Linked DNA regions of Silvibacterium dinghuense. The protein of the gene in region 1 interacts with the protein of each later gene in a pairwise test. Links are inferred from orthologs where the notes say so. Each region holds a gene or a part of one and is shown in the gene's direction. Other genes may lie near its edges. The genes, in order: nth and aceE.

Evidence for each region.
Region 2: the proteins of nth (region 1) and aceE interact in binary tests that used the Escherichia coli proteins (3 or more experiments, as listed by UniProt). The link is inferred for Silvibacterium dinghuense from one-to-one orthologs.

Annotation. Positions count from the first base shown.
Region 1 is NZ_SDMK01000002.1:675,636-678,820, forward strand. Bases 117-3,092 are described here. They hold nth (endonuclease III), read left to right. Parts: upstream 117-1,213; coding sequence 1,214-1,972; downstream 1,973-3,092. Other genes in these bases: ESZ00_RS12025 (hypothetical protein), read right to left, coding at 117-302; ESZ00_RS12030 (YceH family protein), read left to right, coding at 385-1,137; ESZ00_RS12040 (uroporphyrinogen-III synthase), read right to left, coding at 1,969-2,745; hemC (hydroxymethylbilane synthase), read right to left, coding at 2,742-3,092. Outside these bases: more of ESZ00_RS12025, read right to left, coding at 1-116; more of hemC, read right to left, coding at 3,093-3,185. UniProt on the Escherichia coli protein: DNA repair enzyme that has both DNA N-glycosylase activity and AP-lyase activity. The DNA N-glycosylase activity releases various damaged pyrimidines from DNA by cleaving the N-glycosidic bond, leaving an AP (apurinic/apyrimidinic) site.
Region 2 is NZ_SDMK01000001.1:1,282,845-1,286,293, forward strand. What follows is about bases 120-3,359. They hold aceE (pyruvate dehydrogenase (acetyl-transferring), homodimeric type), read left to right. Parts: upstream 120-489; coding sequence 490-3,159; downstream 3,160-3,359. Other genes in these bases: ispD (2-C-methyl-D-erythritol 4-phosphate cytidylyltransferase), read right to left, coding at 120-288. In the rest of the region: more of ispD, read right to left, coding at 1-119; ESZ00_RS05060 (hypothetical protein), read left to right, coding at 3,361-3,449. UniProt on the Escherichia coli protein: Component of the pyruvate dehydrogenase (PDH) complex, that catalyzes the overall conversion of pyruvate to acetyl-CoA and CO(2).

The DNA of each region.
Region 1 (3,185 bases):
CGCAGCCACAGCATGGCCAGTCCGAAGCACGTGAGGACAATGCCTGCCTGCACGCTGTTGAGAATACGGGTGTACGGAGTCCGTTGTTCCCGCTCGACTGTCAGGCTATCCACAAACTGCCGCCCGGCGGGGGTTTCCGCATAAGCGATCAGGCTCTGGCTCGAGTCGATACGCTGCAGCAGGCTTGCCTGCACCTCGCTCTGCAACCGCGCCACCTTGTAACGGCGAACAGAAGAAAATACGATCCAGGCTATCCAGACCACAGCAGCAAAAAAAGCGATCCCTACCCAATTTCCGTCCATCAAAACTCTCCTGAGCGAAACAGCTCTTACTCCTTACAACGGATCACCCGCCTCAACGGTTAACACCCTGTTTCAAACTTTTTTGCCGCAAGCAGCTATCCTGATCACGACGCCCATGGCCATCCTGCTCGAACCCAACGAACTCCGCGTCCTCGGCTCCCTGATCGAAAAAGAGATCACCACCCCCGAGTACTACCCCCTCTCGCTCAACGCGCTGCTCAATGCCTGCAATCAGAAATCGAGCCGCGATCCGGTGATGCAGCTCGATGAGATCGCCGTCGAGCGCGCCCTGTCGCGCCTCGAAGAGTTGTCGCTTGTGCGCCGCGCGCATGATGCCCGCGTTACCAAATACGAGCATCAGGCCCGCAACCTGCTGGACCTCAAACGTCCCGAAATTGCGGTTCTCTGCCTGCTGCTGCTCCGCGGCCCACAGACGCCCGGCGAGCTACGCAGCCGCGCCGACCGCCTCTACACCTTCGACGACATCGGCGCCGTCACCTCTACGCTTGAACGCATGGGCCGTCAGCCCTCCGAGGAAGACTCCATCCAGCGCCGCGAACATGCGCCGCTGGTCACATTGCTGCCCCGCCAGCCCGGAGAAAAGGAAGCCCGCTACGCGCACACGCTCGCCGGAACACCAGCATTCCCTCTACGCGAACCCGCGGCAGCACCGGCAACGCATACCACCGCCGCACCGGATCGCATCGCCGCGCTCGAGGCCGAAGTTGCGAACCTGCACACGGAACTCCGCGAAACCCGTGAACGGCTTGCCCGACTTGAAACCCTCTTCGGCATCGAAGCTGATGCCAAAGAGACCGGCGGCAACCCGGAGTAGCCATTTCCTAATCAGACAAACTACCGTTACAGACATCCTCGCCATGGCAATCAAGAAGACCGCTCAAAAGAAACCGGTGAAAAGCTCTGCAAAGAAGGCCACTCCAGCCGCCTCCGCGCCAGTCACCGCTGCGAAAACAAAAGCCTCGCCAAAACGCCTGGCCCAGACCGACCTCGCGCCTGAGCGAATCGATGAGATCCTCCGCCGCCTCGCCGCCGCCTATCCGAATGCCGAATGCGCGCTGCATCACCGCAATGCGTGGGAGCTGCTGGTTGCGACGATTCTCTCGGCGCAGTGCACTGACGCACGCGTGAACATGGTTACCCCGGAGCTCTTCCGCAAATATCCCACTCCGCAGGCCATGGCCGAGGCCTCGCTGCCCGCCATCGAGGAAGAAATCCGCTCCACAGGCTTCTATCGCAACAAGGCAAAGTCCATCGCCGGCGCAGCACGACGCATCTCGCATGATTTCGGCGGCAAGGTCCCGCGCACCCTCGCCGAGCTCATCACCGTGCCCGGCGCTGCACGCAAAACAGCGAGCGTGGTCCTCGGCGTTGCCTATGGCCTCGCGGAAGGCATCGTCGTCGATACGCATGTTCTGCGTATCTCGCGCCGCCTCGGCCTTACACAGGCCACCGAGCCCAAGAAGGTCGAGCAGGATCTGATGAAGATCATCCCGCACAACCGCTGGATTCAGTATTCCCACGAGATCATTCATCATGGACGGCAGGTCTGCATCGCGCGCAAACCGCGCTGTGTCGACTGCACACTCGAAGATCTCTGCCACGCATCGGATAAAACCTGGTCCAGCGTGGACACAGCCAAGCTGCGCTAGCGAAATAGCCGCGTCACCGCTTCGATCAACCCATCGAGATCATGCGGATCGGCCTCCGCTGCAGGCTCCCAGGCTGCTGTGCGCAAGGTTGCGCTGGTCACCGGGCCGATGGACACAGCCTGCAGCCCTGCGGGCCGCGCAAGACCAGCCCTCTCGAGCAGGTTGTGAAAATTTGTAACCGCCGATGAGCTTGTGAACGTTGCCGCGTCGGGAATGCGCTCTTTTTCTGTAAACAGTGCTCTGACCTTTTCGATCGAAGCCTCCGGCACGACCGTCCGGTAAGCCTCGGCCACGGTGACGTTGGCGCCCAATGCGCGCAGCCCCTCGGGGATGACATCCCGCGCTACCGCCGCCCGCACCAATAAGACATGCTGTCCGGCCATTTCACGGCCCAGCGCGGTTAAGAGCGATTCCGCGACGTACGCATCGGGCACCACATCCACACGTACCCCAGCCTCACGCAATGCCTTAGCTGTCGCGGAGCCCACCGCGGCCACTCGCAGCAGAGCCAGTACATCGACAGAAAGCTGTGCGAACTGCATCCGCGCAAGCAGCGGCGCCACCGCATTCGCGCTGGTTAGAATAAGTAACGAATACTGTGACAGATGATGCACTGCGCTATCGAGAGACGCAAAGGACTCAGGGGGGTCCAGCGCGATGGACGGGATCTCGATAACCTCGGCACCCAACTCGGCCAGCCTCGCCGATAACCGGCTCGCCTGATGCGCAGCCCGTGTCACCAGCACCCGCCGGCCCATGAGCGGCAGGTTCATGGCTGCACGGAGGTCAGCAAAGAGAGAATATCCCGGGCACCCGCGGCCAGCAGCTTCTCCACCAGCCTACGTCCCAGCACCTCAGGCCGTTCTTCTTTCTGGCATTCGAGTTCGGCACGGACCAGGCTCGCGCCATCCGGTGCCGCGACCACCCCCAGAATGCTGTACCCATCACCAACAGGCTGGCAATAGATACCAATCGGCACCTGGCAACCTCCACCCAGCGCCGCAAGTGCTTCACGCTCAGCCGTCACAGAAAAACGCGTTGCCTCATCGTCTAAAAACGCGAGCGCGGCAAGAGTTGTCGCATCTCCGGCCCGGGTCTCAACCGCCAGCGCACCCTGCCCCGCTGCCGGGCACACGATCAATGCCGGAAATTGCTCGCGTAAATGCTCGGTGCGCTCCAGCCGCTCAAGACCCGCGGCGGCGAGGATGATCGC
Region 2 (3,449 bases), on another replicon or contig:
CGCCAGCGCATTTGCCACGCTGGCCTGGCGGCTGTCGCCGCCTTCGACGACCGTCACGCGACCGGCAAAGCCGTGCTCGGCGACGTGTGCCTTGACCCGCTCCACCTCGTTCGGACGCACGGCCACATAAATGCCCGCGATCGCCGGAACATCGGCAAAGGCGCGCAACGTGTGGATCAGGATCGGCGTGCCGGCCAGCTCAAGAAACTGCTTCGGAGCCGCCGAGGCCTGCCCCGCTGCCATCCGCGTGCCCAAACCGGCCGCGGGAAGAATGACGAAGACGCGCATAAGGACTGGAGTATATCAACAAATGCAGGGAAAACAGGGTAGAGAGGGTAGAGGGTAGGGCATAGAAGAAGTTCGCTCTTTGCCTCATATCTGGTGCAGCTCAAGAGGAAACCAGTCAAATCGTGACTCAGCCCCCTGACCCCTGAGCTCTGTGCCCTGCGCTCTGTATACTGAAATGTTCCGCGCAGGCGGATTCTCCCTATGAGCACAAAAGCAGAAATTCCCGTTCAGCCGGACTTCCTCGCCGAGGTCCAGGAGTGGATTGAAGCCTTCGACGAAGTCGTAGTCGGCGAAGGCCCCGAACATGGCGCGGAGCTGCTCGACGCTCTCCGCCGCCGCGCGCGCGAAGCCGGAGTGACGGCTGCCAGCGAGATCACCACCCCCTACCTCAACACCATCCCCAGGCACGAGGAAGAGACCTACCCGGGCGATCGTAACCTCGAGCAGCGCGTCGAGGCCCTCATCCGCTGGAATGCCATGGCCATGGTGCACGGCCAGAACAAGAAGGATGCCGGCATCGGCGGCCATATCGCCACCTATTCTTCGCTGGCCACCCTGCTCGAAGTGGGCTTCAACCACTTCTTCCGCGCCGACTACAACGGCCAGCCGGGCGATTTCGTCTACTTCCAGGGCCACGCCTCGCCGGGCGTCTATGCCCGCGCCTTCCTCGAAGGCCGCCTCACCGAGGAGCACCTCAAGAATTTCCGCCACGAGCTGCGCGACACGCCGGGACTCTCGTCCTATCCGCATCCCTGGCTTATGCCCGATTTCTGGCGCTTCCCCACGGTCTCGATGGGCATTGGCCCGCTGAACGCCCTCTACCAGGCGCGCTTCATGCACTATCTCGAGAACCGCGGCCTCATCGAGAAGACCAACCGCAAGATCTGGGCCTTCGTCGGTGACGGCGAGACGGGTGAGGTCGATACCCTCGGCGCGCTGCCCATCGCCACGCGCGAGAAGCTCGACAACCTGATCTTCGTGGTCAACTGCAACCTGCAGCGCCTCGACGGCCCGGTCAGCGGCAACAAGCGCATCATCGACGAGCTCGAAGGCGTCTTCCGCGGCGCCGGCTGGAACGTCATCAAGGTTGTCTGGGGCGCGGACTGGGACAAGCTCTTCGAGCGCGACCACCAGGGCCTGCTGCTCAAGCGCATGGAAGAGTGCGTGGACGGCGACTACCAGGCCTACAAGGCCAAGGGCGGCGCCTACCTGCGCCAGCACTTCTTCGGCAAGTACCCCGAGTTGCTCAAGCTGGTCGAGGACTACTCCGACGAGCAGCTGGCGAACCTGCACCGCGGCGGCCACGATCCGCAAAAGATCTACAACGCCTACAAGCGCGCCATCGAACACACCGGCAGCCCGACCGTCATCCTGGCGAAGACCGTCAAGGGCTACGGCATCGGCACCACGCAGGCCCGCAACGCCTCGCACCAGGAAAAGAAGCTGAGCGATGACGGCGTTACCGCCTTCATCAAGCAGTTCAACATCCCGATTCCCGAGGAGCAGGCCGCGGCCGGCAAACCGTGGAAACCGGAAGCGAATGCGCCGGAGATCGAGTACCTGCAGGCGCGCCGCGCCGAGTTGGGCGGCTACCTACCGCAGCGCACCGTGGCCCCGATGAACTTCAAGGCCCCCGCGCTCGACTACTACGGCGAGTGGACCGGCGGCTCGAAGGGCCGCGAGGTCTCGACCACCATGGGCTTCGTCTCCATCCTGCGCCACCTGCTCAAAGACGCGGAGTTCGGCAAGTACGTCGTACCCATCGTGCCCGATGAAGGCCGCACCTTCGGTCTCGAATCGGCCATCCGCCAGGTGGGCATCTACGCGCCCGAAGGCCAGAAGTACACCCCGCACGACTCCGACATGCTGCTCAGCTATCGCGAGGAGAAGGACGGGCAGATTCTCGAAGAGGGCATCACCGAGGCCGGTTCGCTGGCATCATTCACCGCCGCAGGCACCGCGTATGCCAACTACCGCGTCCCGGCCATTCCCTTCTACATGTACTACTCGATGTTCGGTTTCCAGCGCATCGGAGACATGATCTGGGCCTTCGCCGACTCGCGTGGCAAGGGCTTCCTGATGGGAGGTACCGCCGGACGCACCACCATGCTCGGCGAGGGCCTGCAGCACCAGGATGGCCACAGCCACGTGCTGTCCTCGACCGTGCCCACCTGCCTCAGCTACGACCCGGCCTTCGTCTACGAGCTGGCCACCATCGTCCAGGACGGCATCAAGCGCATGTACCAGGACAACGACCAGGTCTTCTACTACATCACCATGTACAACGAAGACTACGCCATGCCTGCCATGCCCGAGGGCTCGCAGGAAGGCATCCTCCGCGGCATCTACAGGTTCCAGGCCGCGCCGAAGGGCAAGGCAACTGCACAGCTCTTCGGCTCCGGTCCCATCCTCAACGAGGTCATCAAGGCGCAGGCCATTCTCGCCGACAAGTACGGCGTGCAGGCCGACGTCTGGAGCGTGACCAGCTACAACGAGCTGCGCCGCGACGCCCTCTCGGTCGAGCGCTGGAACCGCCTGCATCCGGCCGAGCCGGCGAAAAAGCCGTACATCCTCGAAGCGCTCGGTAACGCCAAGGGCCCGATCATCGCGGCTTCGGATTACATGAAGTCGATTCCCGACTCGCTCGCGCCCTGGCTGCTCGACCGCCTCGTCACGCTCGGCACCGACGGCTTCGGCCGCTCGGACAACCGCGAGCACCTGCGCCGTCACTTCGAAGTGGATGCCCCGTCGATCGTGGCCGCCACGCTCTCGAAGCTGGCCCGCGACGGCAAGTTCGACGCGAAGAAAGCCCAGGCCGCCTTCGCCGAACTCGGCATCGACACCGAAAAGATCGACGCCGCCAAGGCCTAACCAAACACTAGAACCAGACACGAAGAGCGCCGCAAGGCGCTCTTCGTGTCTGCGAAGGTTTTAATATTCGATTGTCATTCCGACCGGAGCGAGCCAAAGGCGAAGCGCAGTGGAGGAACCTGCGGTTCTTCTAATAAGCGAGGAAACGGATGCCCCATCCAAGCTCCGCTTGGGTGAGAGGATACGGACCTGAGATTGACGATGAGATTCTTACCGCAAAAAACTCTCAAGACCATCGACACGGCGGACGAGATCCAGTTCCTTCTCGTCCAGCGTCCGAGCTGGCTCCG